DNA from 4 places in the Rossellomorea sp. LJF3 genome. Region 4 is predicted to be linked to each of the others. Evidence: riboswitches for the same ligand, from Rfam matches in the RefSeq annotation. Region 4 holds a riboswitch; each other region holds the start of a gene.
What was found. A riboswitch is a leader RNA that binds a small molecule or an ion and turns the genes downstream of it on or off. The one in region 4 is predicted to bind S-adenosylmethionine.
Positions count from the first base shown of each region.

Region 1: linked by a shared signal. The riboswitch ahead of V8G47_RS09230 (O-acetylhomoserine aminocarboxypropyltransferase/cysteine synthase family protein) and the one ahead of metK (methionine adenosyltransferase) in region 4 are both predicted to bind S-adenosylmethionine.
Region 2: linked by a shared signal. The riboswitch ahead of V8G47_RS10080 (2,3-diketo-5-methylthiopentyl-1-phosphate enolase) and the one ahead of metK (methionine adenosyltransferase) in region 4 are both predicted to bind S-adenosylmethionine.
Region 3: linked by a shared signal. The riboswitch ahead of V8G47_RS08945 (methionine ABC transporter ATP-binding protein) and the one ahead of metK (methionine adenosyltransferase) in region 4 are both predicted to bind S-adenosylmethionine.

Region 1 is NZ_JBANLY010000007.1:102,788-106,947, reverse strand. It holds gene V8G47_RS09230 (O-acetylhomoserine aminocarboxypropyltransferase/cysteine synthase family protein) at 48-1,343, opposite strand; SAM riboswitch class I at 1,650-1,768, opposite strand; gene V8G47_RS09225 (trans-sulfuration enzyme family protein) at 1,856-2,995, opposite strand; gene V8G47_RS09220 (DUF302 domain-containing protein) at 3,121-3,501, opposite strand; gene V8G47_RS09215 (redoxin domain-containing protein) at 3,585-4,160, opposite strand, start outside.
Region 2 is NZ_JBANLY010000008.1:94,934-99,093, forward strand. It holds gene V8G47_RS10075 (2-hydroxy-3-keto-5-methylthiopentenyl-1-phosphate phosphatase) at 1-608, opposite strand, end outside; gene V8G47_RS10080 (2,3-diketo-5-methylthiopentyl-1-phosphate enolase) at 608-1,819, opposite strand; SAM riboswitch class I at 1,926-2,028, opposite strand; gene V8G47_RS10085 (pyridoxal phosphate-dependent aminotransferase) at 2,077-3,261, opposite strand; gene V8G47_RS10090 (carbon-nitrogen family hydrolase) at 3,382-4,160, shown strand, end outside.
Region 3 is NZ_JBANLY010000007.1:43,099-47,258, reverse strand. It holds gene V8G47_RS08945 (methionine ABC transporter ATP-binding protein) at 1-1,010, opposite strand, end outside; gene V8G47_RS08950 (methionine ABC transporter permease) at 1-7, opposite strand, end outside; SAM riboswitch class I at 1,080-1,185, opposite strand; gene V8G47_RS08940 (LacI family DNA-binding transcriptional regulator) at 1,371-2,360, opposite strand; partial or broken gene V8G47_RS08935 (alpha-amylase family glycosyl hydrolase) at 2,521-2,722, opposite strand; gene V8G47_RS08930 (carbohydrate ABC transporter permease) at 2,809-3,639, opposite strand; gene V8G47_RS08925 (carbohydrate ABC transporter permease) at 3,672-4,160, opposite strand, start outside.
Region 4 is NZ_JBANLY010000016.1:47,471-51,630, forward strand. It holds gene V8G47_RS15030 (tetraprenyl-beta-curcumene synthase family protein) at 1-630, opposite strand, end outside; gene V8G47_RS15035 (alpha/beta hydrolase) at 644-1,447, opposite strand; gene V8G47_RS15040 (gamma carbonic anhydrase) at 1,532-2,047, shown strand; gene metK (methionine adenosyltransferase) at 2,162-3,364, opposite strand; SAM riboswitch class I at 3,581-3,724, opposite strand; gene pckA (phosphoenolpyruvate carboxykinase (ATP)) at 4,044-4,160, shown strand, end outside.

The DNA of each region.
Region 1 (4,160 bases), on a different contig from region 4:
TTGGTGTTGGTTGGGGTGTCGGGGCACCCCGGTGAAACCTGTACCTTTTATACCCGGGACGTTTCCAACGCCACTTCAATCGCATGATCCAGATCCTCGATCAAATCCTTCGCAGATTCCAATCCGACGGAAAGTCTTACAAGATCCTCGGTTACACCTGTGGCACGGATTTCCTCATCGTTCAATTGCTGATGCGTCGTGGACGCTGGATGGATGATCAGCGACTTCGCATCCCCTACATTGGCAACATGGGACCAGAGGGAAATGTTGTCTACGACTTTACGTCCTGAGTCCCTGCCCCCTTTGATTCCAAAGACGACGATGGAACCTGCTCCATTTTTCAAATATTTTTGAGCAAGAGCGTAGGACGGATGCTGCGGCAGACCCGGATAAGAAACCCAGGCAACTCCACTGTGCTGATCTAAGTGTTCCGCAATCTTCAAGGCATTCTCCGTGTGACGTTCGATGCGGAGATGGAGGGTTTCCAGCCCCTGCAACAGCAGAAATGCGTTTTGTGGACTTAAGCACGCCCCGAGATCCCGAAGCAGCTGCACCCTTAACTTTGTGATGAAAGCGGCGGCCCCCACATCCTGTGCGTAGCGAAGTCCATTATAGCTTCTATCTTCTTCGGTGAATCCAGGGAACTTCTCATGATTCCAATCAAACTTCCCACCGTCGATGACCACTCCACCGATGGCCGTACCATGGCCGCCGATCCATTTCGTTGCAGAGTGGATGACGATGTCCGCTCCCCACTCGATCGGCTTGCACACATATGGTGTGGCAAATGTGTTATCGATGATGAGCGGGATATGATGGTCGTGTGCCACTTTCGCAACCGACTCGATGTCCAGGACGTGGAGGCTCGGATTTCCGATCGTCTCGGCGAATACCGCTTTCGTTTTCGGCGTAATCGCCTTTCGGAAGTTCTCCGGATCAGTCGGATCGACGAAATGAACCTTGATTCCGTATTTCGGAAGAGTCGTAGAGAATAAATTATACGTCCCACCGTACAGATTGGTGGCTGCCACGATCTCATCCCCTGCCCCGGCTATATTCAGGATGGAAAGAGAAATGGCGGCCATCCCGGATGATACACCCAGGGCTCCGATTCCCCCTTCTAAAAGGGCGAGGCGCTTCTCGAGAACGTCAACGGTCGGGTTCATGATGCGGGTGTAGATGTTTCCCGGTTCTTCAAGGGCGAATAGCTTTGCGGCGTGGTCGCTGTTGTCGAACACGTAGGATGTCGTTTGATAGATGGGTACCGCTCTTGAGCCTGTAGCTGGGTCAGGCTCCTGGCCGCCGTGAAGAAGAAGTGTGTCGAAATCGAATGATTTTGTCATTTGGAATTCCTCCTAGAGTTTTTTAGTTTTTGGATTGGTGTGGTTGGTTGGTTGAGTTCAGCTGCTGAATTGAATGGTTTTTTTCAGCAGTTGAATTTGTGAAGAATTTCAGCTGCTGATTTACAGGATGATTTCAGCTGCTGATTTACAGGATGATTTCACCTGCTGATTTTTCACAGAATATCAGCTGCTGAATATATCCAAACATTCTCCTGCTGAACCCCCATGCAAAAGCCTAAGAAGCCAGAAGAGGATAAAATAAAAAACCCTCTTCCTAAGAAGAGGGTCTAATTGAATAGGGTCCTCCTCTTATCTTTCAGGCAGATCGCCTGCAGGAATTAGCACCTTTTCATGCGACGCATAGTGCGTACATGAAGGTTGCCGGGTTTCATCGGGCCTAGTCCCTCCACCTCTCTGGATAAGAGCATTTAGTTGTCAATGTGAAAATTCATGCGTTGAGATGAATTATAAAGGGTAACCAGCCTCAACGTCAAGACCATTTTCAGAATTTTTTATTTTTTAACAGAAGCTGTAATCGCCTCGTTAAATTGAGAAACGATATCTTCCCCATCCTCGATACCTAACGATATGCGCACCACATGGGTGTTGATGCCGAGTTTTTCCTGTGCTTCTTTCGGAAGGGCACGATGAGAGGTTCCAAGCGGATAGGAAACCGTTGTTTCCACTCCTGCCAGGGACGGAATGATCTTGATCCATCCAAGGGACTTGAAGAATGTGCTGATGTCGCAGCTGGCATCGAGTTCGATGGTGACAATCGCGCCATTTCCTTTTTCGGATAAATCAGTTGGATAATAGACCCTCTTCACCTGCTCATTTGTGCGCAGTTCATCTGCAAGGATTCCCGCGTTCTGAGCCTGTGTCCCGAGCCGGAGTGCCAATGTTTTCGCCCCTCGGCATGTGAGCCAAGCTTCAAATGGACTTAAGTTGGAACCGATGTTGACGACCTTTTCCCTTGCCTTTTTCACAAGCTCTTCTTTTCCGACCACGACTCCTGCTGTGATATCGCTATGCCCGCCGATATACTTCGTAGCGCTGTGAGCGACCAAATCGACCCCTTCGAGGAAGGGCTGACGCAGAAATGGAGTGGCGAATGTATTGTCGATCATCGTTTTCAGATTGTACTTTTCGGCAAGAGCTACCATTCTAGCAATATCCTCTACTCGCATAAATGGATTGGTCACCGTCTCACTGTAGAGAAGTTTCGTCTCGGGAGTGAGGGCTTCCTCGATTTCTTCCTCACTCGTAAAATCAACGAATGATGTGGAAATGCCGAATGATTTCAGCTCTTCTTTCAGCATGTGGAAAGTGCCTCCGTATAAATCCTCCGCTGCGATAATATGGTCTCCCGCCTGGACAACGGAAAGGATTCCGACGAGGATCGCCGACAAGCCGGAAGACGTGGCGACACCCGCAGGCGCTCCTTCAAGATCTGCTACCATCTTCCCAAGCTCATCCGTGTTGGGATTGCCCGTTCTTGAATAGAGATAAGGGGATTTCCCCTCATAGAAACCCTCAAGCTCCTCCAGAGACGCAAAAGAAAAAGCAGACGTCTGGTAGATCGGTGTTGTCTTACTGCGGATTTCCTCTGTTCCTTTCAACTGACTATGTACGACCTTGGTGGTGAATTTCATTTCCCTGTCATCCTTCCTGAATCTATGTATTTTTAAAAGTGTATCATATTCAGAAGATTGTGAGGAGTATGAGGTTCTGGATAAAGAAAAAGAACCCGTCGCATTAGTGCAACAGGTTCTAATCGTCAGACGTTTTCTAAACACCCGATCAGGCGTTTTTCTATATCCGACGCCAACCGCTTCAATTCATCGTTATCCACCATTTCAATCAGCTTGCTCGGCTTTGCCATACCGATCTTCGTCGTTCCCTCTTCGGTATATACCGTCACTTTACAAGGCAGGAAATAACTGACGAGCATGCTTTCTTCCAGTACCTTTTTCGCTTCGTGGGGGTTACATACTTCCAGGACAACGACTTCTTCGTTAAAATCCAGCCCTTTATCCTGAAGCTTGGCGGCCAGGTCAAGATTCCACAGAACCCCGAAGCTTTCTTCTTTCAAGGCTGCCTCTACTGCGGATACCGCATCCTTCACAGTCATTGAAACGTCTTTTGTGTAGTGGAACATATGGATCCTCCTTTTTGAATCATGTTTAATTATACCTCACAGCGTATGTATTGAAACGTACTGTCAGAGGTCCGTCCCTCCCATTATTCCATCCCTCTGACCATTTTACCCATCATTTCTTCGTTCATGGGGCCGACGATTTTGTGCTGGATGAGGCCGTTTGTGTCGATCATGTAAGTGGTTGGGATCGTGAATGCCCGGTATTCGTCACCGATATCTCCTTTTTCATCCATGAGAATAGGGAAGGTGAGTTCGTAGCCGTCGACAAATTGCTGGACTGCCTTCTCCCCATCATCCTGTGAGGTCAAGTTGACGGCAAGGATTTCGACATTTTCTTTTTTCGCGTTTTTTTCATAATACTGTTCCATATGGGGCATTTCCGCTTTACACGGCGGGCACCAGGTGGCCCAGAAATTCAGGATCACTTTCTTACCCTTATAGTCGGAGAGCTTGACTTCTTCACCATCTAAAGTGGTCAAGGCAAAGTCCGGTGCACGATCCCCTTTAGTGAGTCCCAGCTTGGCATCAGACAGATCCATGGACTCTTTGGCCAACTGTTCAGCCTCTTCCCTTGCCTTTTTTTCCTGTTGATCCTGAAACAAATTCACCAGGAATATCCCGATCAGCAGGGCAACGATCGCCAGAGCAAAATTTCGTTT
Region 2 (4,160 bases), on a different contig from region 4:
AAAGGATGATACGGGATTCCCTTTTCTTCACAGGTACGTGCGAGATAGTCCCTTGCGAGTACTGTATCTCCAAGCTTCGCCATTTCGATGTCTGTAACAGAGTCCCCTATTACAATCACCTCATGATCTTCCAGGGATAATGCCCTCAGAATGGAAGGCTTACAGCATCCACATCCTTTGTTTTCACAGTGCACGTCACATGGATATGGCCAATGAATGGTTATGTTCGAATCGTTAAAGATCGCTTCGTTACAATATACAGCCTTAAAAGGCCCGAATTCTTTCAGTAACGGGTGAACGAAGAAGTCTATTCCCCCACTCACAATATACAGGGGAATCTCATTGACTTTTGTATAGTCCACGAATTCCTTGAAGCCTTCACGAATAACCGCTGTTTCCATCAAATACTGGATCATCTCGTCTTTCTTTGAAGAAGGAATGAGTGAGAACAACTTGCTTACCCCTTCTTTGATCGAGATCGAGTGGCTTAAAATGTCCTCTTTTACAGGCTCCCATTCCGGTGGGGCAAAGGCTTTCATCAAAGAAATGATATTATCTGTTTCTGTGATCGTCCCATCAAAATCACAGAATATCACTGGAAGACTCATTACACCTTTACCTCCCCTCCCCATAGGGACAGGGCTTTCTGCAGTTCTTCATGAGTTTTGGCTGCCTCTTGGAGTGACGTTCCGTTTAAAACAGCATCGATCGCTTGACCGAACGCCCTTCCTCCCCCACTTGCGCCGTTAGGGTGACCGTGAATGCCTCCTCCGGCATTAATGACACAATCCGTCCCGAAATCTTTCACCAAAAGGGGGACAAGAGCAGGGTGAATGCCTGCTGATGGAACTGGCAATGTTCTCTTCAAATGTTCGTCATCCTTCGTTAATTCATAGCTTAAGGAAAGGACGTTGCTCTTCTCTAGTGCCACACTTCCGTACGGAGATGGAAATAGTGAAAAATCAGCCCCGGCCATTCGCAATAATTTACCCAACCATAAAGAGTAGCTCACACCATATACTGGAGATGCAGCAGCAGCCCCGGCAAAAGCAGGATGAGCCATGATCGGCAAGGAAATCTCAGGGTCCTCCCTCAATTCCTGCAGAACATCGAGACCGTATGAAAATACATTGAATAAAAGAGCATCTGCCCCAAGCTCCCTGGCTTTTTTTGCTTTGTCCCGCAACTGTGAGGTTTTCCCTGTCAGATTTACGGCATACAAGGTTCTCTTACCGGTTTCTTCGAATACGTCGTTCAACACTTTTTTTCCTACTCTTACTCTTTCAAAAAATGGAGTCAAGGAATTATCAAATAATATTTCATCATCTTTTACGACATTGACTCCGCCGAGGGCCTGCGCTCTTAACTGATTTTCAAGAAATGTGAGATCCCTGCCGATCACCCCTTTAAAGATGCTCATTAACAGCGGTCGACCATGAACCCCTGTTAATTCCCTGATGCCCTCTATCCCAAAACGTGGACCGGGAAATGATTTTTTCAAGTCTTCTGAGAACTCCAGATCCAGTAATTTCACTTCACCATCGAGAGAAAGCTTGCCGAATACCGTTGTAAGGATAGCCGGAATATCATTGGAATAATTATGACTGGGATACCCAATCTTCACCTCACCCCAGGATCCTTCGTCCTCCCTCTCTTCCACTGAAACGACTCTCCCCTTGTATTTTCTTAATTGTTCCTGTTCCAGTAGCGGCAGGTCCGTCCATGATCCTACCGTGAGTCCCAAAGCAATCCCTTCTGCCTTTTTCTCGAAGGAACCAATCTTACCCTTTAGTCGATATGTTGCGATCACTTCACTCATTCATATTACCTCCCTATGTAAAAGCCCATTTCCGCGTCTTGATTTCATCGTGCCGGCAAACAAAAAAACCTCTTCCAAATAAGAAGAGGTTTACATTCCGCACTCTTTCTTATCTGTCAGCTGTATAGCTGCAAGAATTAGCACCGTGCTTAAATAAGTCGGTTGCCGGGCTTCATCGGGCTGGTCCCTCCGCCTGCTCTTGATAAGAATTTCATTATATTAATTCAGTTGGATTATTGCACCAATTTCGACATATGTCAATCCCTTTTGTGAAATAATTCTAAACTTTCTATACGGGAAATCGCCTCTTTTATCCGTTCATTTGTAGTTAAAAGACCGACCCGTACATACCCTTCTCCATATTCACCAAATCCTACACCAGGAGCAACGGCCACTTTGATTTTTTCAAGTAAATAGGTTGAGAACTCAACAGATGTGAACCCTTCCGGCACCTTAAGCCAGGCAAAGAAGGAACCTTGTGGAGCTTTTACATCCCACCCAATTCCCTGTAGACCCGAGATCAGGAGTTGTCTTCGTTCTTCATAAGTGGCAACCAGTTCCGTTACGCAATCCTGGGAACTCAGTAAAGCCGTTGTGGCTGCTTCTTGAATCGCGCCGAACAGGCTTACGTAAAGGTGATCCTGGAGGAGATTGATCGCTTCTATGACACTTTTATTCCCAACGGCAAAACCGATTCTCCAGCCTGCCATATTATAGGTTTTTGATAAAGTATATATCTCAATCCCGACATCCTTTGCACCATCTGTCTCGAGAAAACTCACAGGCTTTTGTCCATCGAAACCGATCGCCCCATAAGCAAAGTCATGCACCACACAAATATCATGCTTTGACGCAAGTTCCACCGTGTCCTCAAAAAAGGATTTTGTTGCGGTCGCACCCGTTGGATTATTGGGGTAATTGAGGAACATTAATTTCGCCCTTTCCCATTCTTCACGGGAATGTACACGATAGTCCGGGAGAAAACCGTTTTCCTCTTTCAACGGCATCTTGATCATACTGGCTTCTGCCAATGCGACCCCCGATACATAATCCGGATAACCGGGATCCGGGACAAATACTCCATCCCCGGGGTTCAATAAACATTGAGGGATCTCCACTAATCCTGCTTTTCCTCCGAAGAGAACCGCTACTTCGGTTTCGGGATCTATCTCCACACCGTATTCCCGCAAATAGAAAGCTGCAATCGCCTCCTTAAAGCTCGATAAACCACGAAATGGAGGATATTTATGGTTAGAAGGAGACTTGGCCGCTTCTGTTAATTTTCCCACAATATGTGGAGGGGTAGGCTGATCTGGATTTCCCTGTCCCAAATTAATGACATCATGCCCCTCATTCACAACAGCATTCACAGTTCCTGCAAGGGAAGCGAAAAATTGTTCCGGTAATGATTCCAAGCGTTTTGCTTTTTCAAAGTGTTTCATACATTCACCCACTCATTTTTTTGAAAATTAATTACTTTCAAATTCTAGTCACAAATGATATAACGGAACATAAAGAATGTAAAGGAATAAATGACAAAAAGTACATAATGAGGTGAATGTATGATTCAAAAGGTTGGTCTCGTCCAGATGGATATTGTGTTTGGGAATCCTGAAGAAAACAAGGTGAGAGTGGAAAAGTGGGTCAAAAAAGCAAAGGAAGAAGGATGCGCTACCGTCGTTCTTCCTGAACTGTGGACGACAGGCTATGATCTGACACGGATAGATGAGATCGCAGATGAAGGAGCCGAAGATTCTTCCTCCTTCCTGACTTCCCTGTCAAAAAAATATTCCATTCACATCATAGGAGGCTCTGTTGCCAATAAATCAACAGATGGGGTTAGAAATACACTGTTGGTGGCGGATGCAAATGGCGTGTTGGTGAAACGGTATTCTAAGCTTCACTTATTCAAACTAATGAATGAACATCATTATCTACTTCCTGGAGAGGAAGACGGGGCCTTCTCTCTTGATGATACCATGATGGCAGGACTCATTTGTTACGACATTCGTTTCCCTGAATGGTTCAGGAAACATGTCATGATGGGAGCGAAGATTGTCTTTGTGGTGGCTGAATGGCCGGCTGCCAGGATGGATCACTGGGAGACCCTCTTAAGGGCACGTGCGATTGAAAATCAATGCTTTGTGATTGCATGCAACCGTGTGGGGAGTGACCCTGACAATGAATTTGGCGGCTCCTCCCTTATCATCGATCCATGGGGGGGAATCCTTGCAAAAGGAACCCAAAGTGAACAGTTGGTCGTTGCTGAAATCGATTTGCAGGAAGTAGAAAAGGTCCGTAAACAAATTCCGATCTTTCAAGACCGGAGACCAAATTTTTA
Region 3 (4,160 bases), on a different contig from region 4:
GCAGCATCCTCCAGCACCTCCAGGCTTTGCGTCTTCGCCGTGATATAACGGATCGCCGCTTCGATTTCATCAGCTGATCCTATCAGCTCCATAATGAAGATCCCGAGTGGGACATCCTGAATATATTCGATCTTGCCATGGAGGATATTCCCCCGCACCTTGTAGCGCTGAAACACCTCTGATACGACGCTTTCCTCGGCGATGGATCCTTTGAATTGAATCTTGATGAGCTTCCCTTTTCTCGATTCTACCAGGTGCTGCGGCAGTTCGAATTGGAGAATCGTTTCGATGAACTGCTTCGTCAAAGCCTGTTTTGGTTCGGCAAACAGATCATACACGGGACCTTCCTCCACGATCTTCCCTTCCTGCATCACGGCCATCCTGTCGCAGATTTCCTTCACCACTTCCATTTCGTGGGTGATGAGCACGATCGTCAAGCCCAGTTCCTTGTTGATTTTTTTCAAAAGTTTCAAGATCGATTTCGTTGTATTCGGATCGAGGGCCGACGTCGCTTCATCACACAGTAATACCGATGGGTTGTTGGCAAGCGCCCTTGCGATCCCGACTCTCTGCTTTTGTCCCCCGCTGAGCTGGGCCGGGTAGGCGTCGGCTTTGTCTGAGAGGCCGACCATCTCCAGGAGCTCGACGACCCTTGGTTTGATGTTCGCTTTCGGTACATGTGCCGCTTTCAGAGCAAAGGCGAGATTATCAAACACCGTCTTCGATTTGATCAGGTGAAAGTGCTGGAAGATCATGCTCGTTTTTTGCCGGGCAAGTCTTAACTCCTTGGATGTGAGCTTCGTAAAATCCTGTCCATCGATGATGATTTCCCCTGATGTCGGGGTTTCTAATAGATTCAGGCAGCGAATGAGTGAGCTCTTCCCCGCTCCGCTGTATCCAACGATCCCGAAGATCTCCCCTTTTTTGATGGTGACAGAGACGTTGTCGACACCGACCACCGTTTGCTTTTTCGTTTTGTACGTTTTTACTAGATTCCGAATCTCGATCAATGTGCACACCCCTTTTTCTCCAATAAAAAATGCCTCTTTCAACTGAAAGAAGCATCGCCTGTTTATCTCGACTTATCTCTCAGAATGAAATCATCCTGCAGGAATTAGCACCGTTCCAATACTGGAGGTTGCCGGACGTCATAGGGCCTGATCCCTCGGTCACTCTGGATAATTGAATGTATGTAATTTTCAAAAATTTATCTTATAGAGGATAATACTGGGTATGGGACGGGAAGTCAATAGTGGATTTCGGGAGTATTTTTATGTAAGCGTTATCTTTACTGCCGCAGCAACGAAAGATTTTTAACATACAAAAAAACGACCTCTCCCATGCAGGAAAGGTCAAGTTCTTCCACTCAGTCAACGACTTTTCACCGAATCCCTCTCTATCAGCTCCGTTGTGAGTTTGTAATACGAATCGACCTCTTCCTTCAAGAGCATCTGAAAGATCAGGTGAACGGCAAGCGCACCCGCTTCATATTTCGGCTGCCGCATGGTTGTCAGTGGCGGGGACACGTATTCTGACAGTTGGATGTCGTCAAAGCCAATGATGGAAATATCCCCTGGAACAGAAATGTTTTTTTCGTTCAGTGCCTGCAAGCCGCCGATGGCCATCTCATCGTTTGCATAGAAAATGGCCTGTGGGACATCCCGTTGCGCGATCAGCATTTTGGTCGCCTGGTAGCCCCCTTCTCGGGTGAAGCCCCCGGATACTTTCCATTTCGACTTATAGTCGATCCCGTGTTTGTCCAAAGCTTCACGGTAACCCTGGAAACGAAGCTCGTTATCATGGGAGTTGTAAGGTCCGCTGATAAACGCGATGTCACGGCTCCCACTCTCAATCAAGTGTTCCGTTGCCACGAACGCTCCGTGAACATTATCGACTTCGATCTGGGTGACGTAATCGCTTTTGAGGCTCCGGTCCAGGACCACGATCGGAAAGCCTTCCCTTGCCGATTCCAGGATGGTCCCGTCATCGATATTATGAGCAAGGATGATGACGCCATCGACCCTTTTTTCTTTTAAAAATTTCACGGCGGTGGACTGTGCTCCCCCGATGGAACTGCAGGCGATCAAATCATATCCGTTCGTGGAGGTCACATCCTGTACGCCCTTGATGAGTTCAGAATAGTAAGGTCCTGATAGATCGCTCAGGATCAAGGCGATGGTATTCGTGCTTGTCCGCTTCAAATCGGAAGCAAGCCCGTTTTTTTGGTAATTCAATTGTTTGGCTGCCGCTAACACTTTCTGTCGTGTTTCTTCACTGACTTTCTTACTGTTGTTCAAGGCATAAGAAGCGGTCGAAACAGCGACTCCGGAAAGCTTAGCCACATCTTTGATGGTTGCCATAAGTTCACATCCTATTGCTTCTATAAATGAAGGCATCCTTTTTGACTGATTTCTTCTGTTCATTATACATGAAAGCGCTTCAAGTATTGGGTTATTTTCCTAACAAATAGACAATCGCTTCATAGGGACGCAGGAAGTTGATGTCTGTCGGTCGATCACTGTTCTTCATCCCGATTTCTTCCCCTTGATAAATAAAGGGTGTGCCCTGCATCATGTGGAGGACCGTTGCAAGCATCTTGGCGGATTCGATCCGGTATTCCTGGTCGTTCCCCCCACCTGGATACGATACGGGACTGATCGTGATTATTCCAGTATAAACTGTACCATCCCTTCTGAAACAGGGATGTCTGCCACTCACTCAATACTCTTATTCATAAACCTTTTTCATTCAAAGAAATGTACCAGGTACATTCATATAGCACTGTACCTGGTACACTTCTACCATTCATTACTTGATGCCTGACATCGTAAACCCTTCGACGATGTATTTCTGGAAGAAGGAGAAGATGATGATGATCGGCACAACCATGAAGGCTGCACCCGCCATTTGCAGGCCGAAATTGTTGGCATATTGACCCTGCAGCAGGGAAAGCCCGACCGATAATGTGTAAAGACTTTCATCGTTGGCGATGATCAACGGCCATAAGAAACTGTTCCACGCACCGATAAACGTGAGGATCCCCTGCACGGCGAAGATCGGCTTGGCAATCGGTACGATCAAGCGGAAGAAAATATAGAATTCCCCTGCTCCGTCGAGTCTGGCTGCTTCGATCAGGTCAGTCGGGATCGTCGTCATGAACTGCCTGAATAAGAAAATACTGAAGGCCGCGGCCAGTCCCGGCAGCACAATCCCCGTCATCGTATTCGTCAGTCCCATTTCATTCAGGATCAAATAGACAGGGATCATCGTCACCTGTGCAGGAATCATCATCGTGGCTAGCACGATATAGAAGATTTTCTCCCTGCCTTTAAATTGATATTTCGCAAACCCATACCCGGCCATGGCATTAAAAAATAGGCCGACAAAGGAAAATAACACAATGACAAGCGTGTTCCGTAAATACACTCCGAAATTCATGCTTTCAAATAAATTCACGTAGTTTTCAAGCGTCGGATTTTCCGGTATCAAGCTTGGCGGTATTTGAAGCACTTCACTTTCAGGCTTGAACGAGCTTGAGATCATCCAAATGAATGGCACGGAAACAATGATTCCGCCGAGTGTCAGCAAGAGGATGATCACCAGCTTTTCTGCTTTACTTTTCGTCGTTTTGGTTTTCATATATTCAGCCCCGATACTGTATAGTTTCGTTCTTAATATTCTGTATCAGATTTTCTTAACTTAAATTGAAGAAGCGTGATGATAATGATGATGACAAACAGGATGAATGAGCCTGCGGCTGCATATCCAAATTCACTGAACTGGAATCCTCGTTGATAGATGAATAACGCCATTGAAATCGTTCCATCAAGTGGTCCACCGTTCGTCATGACGAATGGCTCCTCGAAGAACTGCAGCCATCCGATCAGCGTCGTGACCGTGACGAAAAACGTGGCGTAGCGCAGTAGCGGGATCGTCACATTCTTCAATACCTGCCAACGGTTCGCCCCATCCATCTCCGCCGCTTCGTAATAGGACTTTGGAATTCCCTGCAGGGCTGCAAGGAAAATGATCATATTGATCCCGATCCCTTTCCATACGGCTAACACAATCAACGATAACTTGGCGATCGTTGGCTCTCCTAACCAAGGAATCTTCTCGACATCCAGTAAAGACAGTAAGTAGTTAAATAATCCGTATTC
Region 4 (4,160 bases):
AGTCGAACCTGAACAAGCGGAAAACTCATACCAGTCCATTTCAGGCAGGTTCGGTCGATGGGTTTCGAACCAATCCTGAAGCCGTCCCTCTCTCTCTTCTTTCTTCACGTGTTTATGTATCTGCAGATCACAGTAATACTCACACAGTTCCAGGAGATCATCCTTGATGCTTTCGTAATGGCGTAAGCTACCTAGAACGGATTGGCAGGTCAGGACCAGTTCCCTGAGATATCCTCCATCATCCTGATCTCGTCTTAATGCATAATAATTGACGGGTTCCGCCCCCACCGTCAAGGAATCCTTCATGGACTGATGCAGGAGGGCAAAGTCATCGGGATCAAGGGAAACACTGCGATCGCACAGATTATCCAGGTAATCGCTGATCGTCTGATACGCGACGATGAACCGGATCGTATCTGCTTTATGCTCCAATGCCAGAAGGGAAAGGATCGATCCTCCCTCGCAATGGAACGTTTTATGCTGGATGCTCGCAAGTGCCTGGTTTCTCAGTTCCTGATTGGGTATCTTTTCCGCCCGCTTTTTCCAGCCGTCCAATTCTTCATGCACGATGGGAAAAACGGTGCGGTACACTCTTGTCATTAATGAAAAGGGATCACTTGGTATCGACATTTCATCACCTCTTTTACAAAATGTATCCCAGCGCTTTCAATCGACTTTCAATGAAGATCTTAGAATACTCATAGATCTCTTCTCTTTCAGGTTCATTATAAATTTCATGATAGCACTTTGGCCATTCTTTGTAATGCATTTCAGATAATGACAGCTCATTGAACCATTTTTTCACTGTCTTTTTTTCGACGATTTTATCATCACCCGCCTGCATCACAAGCAATGGGACGTCTGGCATTTTTTCCAGGTTGGCAAATGCTTGCTTCATAGCCTGTACAAGCTCCCTGTACCAGCGGACAGACACTTTCGTGATATAGAGCGTATCATTGCTGTCGATTTCCCGGACATCTGCGTTCCGGGTCGCCATATCGATGGTCAAACCTGACGGGAACTTCACCATCGGAGCGATTTTATTTAAACCGAGGGATAATAGCTCGACCGGTTTAGCCGGGGTCGTAACCAGTCCCAAACAAGGCGAGGATAAAATGACTCCCGCTACGTTCACATGGGATTCCTGAAGGAGTCTTATGGCGATAAGGCCGCCCATACTATGACCGATCACAAAGACAGGCAATTCGAATTGATAGGCTGCCTGGACCCAGTCCTTCACTTCCACGATGTATTCATCAAAGGAATCGATATGGCCCCTTTGACTTCTTGACGTCATTCCCTGACCGGGTAAGTCACCCATGACGACGTGAAAGCCTGCAGCACGCCACATTTCAATGAGCCAACCATATCTTCCGTGATGTTCCATCGCCCCATGAATGATGACGATGACTGCCTTTGCCTCTTGATCTGATTCCCATTTCCACATGACAAATCCTCCTTTGTAGTTCTCTCCATGAATGAATTCTGCTACCATTATTATAATAAATATTATTGAAAGGGGTAGTAAAAAATGCTCTATCCATATTACGATAAAAAACCCATCATCGCACATTCGGCATTCATCGCCGATTATGTGACCATCTCCGGGGACGTGGAGATCGGTGAAGAATCGAGTATCTGGTTCAACACCGTCATCAGGGGGGATGTCGCTCCCACTAAGATCGGTGATAAAGTAAATATACAGGATAACTCCATTCTTCATCAGAGTCCAAATAACCCTCTTATCCTTGAAGATGAAGTGACTGTCGGACATGGGGTGATCTTACATAGCTGCAAGATCAGGAAAAAGGCATTGATCGGCATGGGTTCCATCATCCTCGATAATGCCGAAATCGGCGAAGGAGCGTTCATCGGAGCCGGAAGCCTTGTCCCCCAGGGGAAGGTCATCCCGCCAAATACCCTTGCGTTCGGACGACCGGCAAAAGTCGTGAGGGAGCTCAATGAGCACGATATCAGTGAAATGAAGCGCATTTCAAGGGAATACGCAGAAAAAGGACAGTATTATAAGAACATCAAACCGTTTTAACTTCCTATACTTGGGATACCCCATCCTCCTTGAGAATACTCATGGAAGATTTTCTTGTGATGATCATCAAAAAAGACCAACACCCCAAAAAGTGTTGGTCTCTTCTATCTTTCCTTATTCGCCTAATGCTTCTGCTTTCAACGCATCCGCTTTGTTCGTGCGTTCCCAAGGAAGATCGATGTCGTTGCGGCCGAAGTGTCCGTAAGCAGCTGTCTGCTTGTAGATCGGACGACGAAGGTCGAGCATCTTGATGATCCCTGCAGGACGCAGGTCAAAGTTATTGCTCACAACGTCAATTAATACATCTTCTGAAACTTTCCCTGTTCCAAATGTATCAACGGAGATGGATACGGGCTTCGCCACACCGATTGCATACGCTAATTGAACTTCACATTTTTCAGCAAGTCCTGCTGCCACGATGTTCTTCGCTACATAGCGCGCTGCATAAGCCGCTGAACGATCCACTTTCGTTGCATCCTTACCAGAGAAGGCACCGCCACCGTGACGAGCGTATCCGCCGTATGTGTCAACGATGATTTTACGTCCTGTCAGTCCTGCATCACCTTGTGGTCCACCGATTACGAAGCGGCCAGTCGGGTTGATGAAGTATTTCGTTTCTTCATCGATCAGTTCTTTCGGTACAACCGGATCGATGACATATTCTTTCAGGTTGCGCTGGATTTGCTCAAGCGTCACTTCCGGGTGATGCTGAGTCGAGATAACGATCGTGTCGATGCGGACCGGCTTATCGTTTTCATCGTATTCAACGGTTACTTGTGTTTTTCCATCCGGACGAAGGTAAGGAAGGATTTCTTCTTTACGTACTTCCGTTAAGCGACGGGAAATTTTGTGTGCAAGGGAAATCGGAAGAGGCATAAGCTCTTTCGTTTCATTACAAGCGAATCCGAACATCAACCCTTGGTCACCTGCACCGATTGCATCGATTTCTTCATCCGTCATTTGACCTTCACGGGCTTCAAGGGCCTGATCGACACCTTGAGCGATATCGGCAGACTGCTCATCAATGGAAGTCAAAACCGCACATGTTTCAGCATCAAAGCCGTATTTCGCACGGGTATAGCCAATTTCACGGATCGTTTCACGAACGATTTTCGGGATATCGACATACGTATTCGTAGTGATTTCACCGGCAACGAGCACAAGACCCGTTGTGACAGATGTTTCACACGCTACACGTGCATTTGGATCATTGGTAAGAATTGCATCAAGAATTGAATCAGAGATTTGGTCACAAATTTTATCTGGATGTCCTTCGGTTACGGACTCAGATGTAAACAGACGACGTTTAGTTGACATCAAGGTTCCTCCTTAAGCATATTTGTCAGAACGATTCTTCTGACAAAACAGTAAACAGATACGGTACTCATTTCCCTAAGTAGTATGAAGTAAACATGATTCTTTTATAAATAAATCATGATTTATGTGCATGTGGTCCACTATAAACAGAAAAAACCCTTCCTCAGGAAAAAAAGCTTCAGAGGAAAGGTTTCAGATCATAGCCGCGCCTTTTCTCTCTTATCGTTCAAGGTTTTAGAGACCTTGCCTCAGTTTAGCACCTTCGCTTAATCGGATTCATTAAAGAAATGGATCCATTCACTATTTAGCAGGTTGCTGGGTTTCATAGGGTCTGCTCCCTCCACCAGCTCAGGATAAGAGTATCCGTTCAAGGAACAATGATAACGGTTAGGACAAGTGGTGTCAACTTTTTTTCGAATGACAGGTTTAACCATTCATTTCATGATTTCAGCCTGTTTTTCATCATCAAAATAACCTAATGGGGTAATGAGGCTAAACATTGCATGATACATTTCATATAAATAAGAAGAAACAGGCTTTATTCGGTCAAGAAATGTGACAAAATGAAGACACATTATAAAATTAAATAAATAGTATAGACTAATAGCTTGATTGTGTTATACTATTTTTGTGAAGAAAACGATACCATTAAATAAATTTATATAAAGGAAGGGTTCTAATGAATTCAGTGAGCATGTCTAATGAATTAACAGAATTACTTAACGGTCAAAACATTCAGGAACAATTATCTGTTTCTCAACTAGTCGAAAAGGTCCTTCAGCGAAATGAAGGCGTT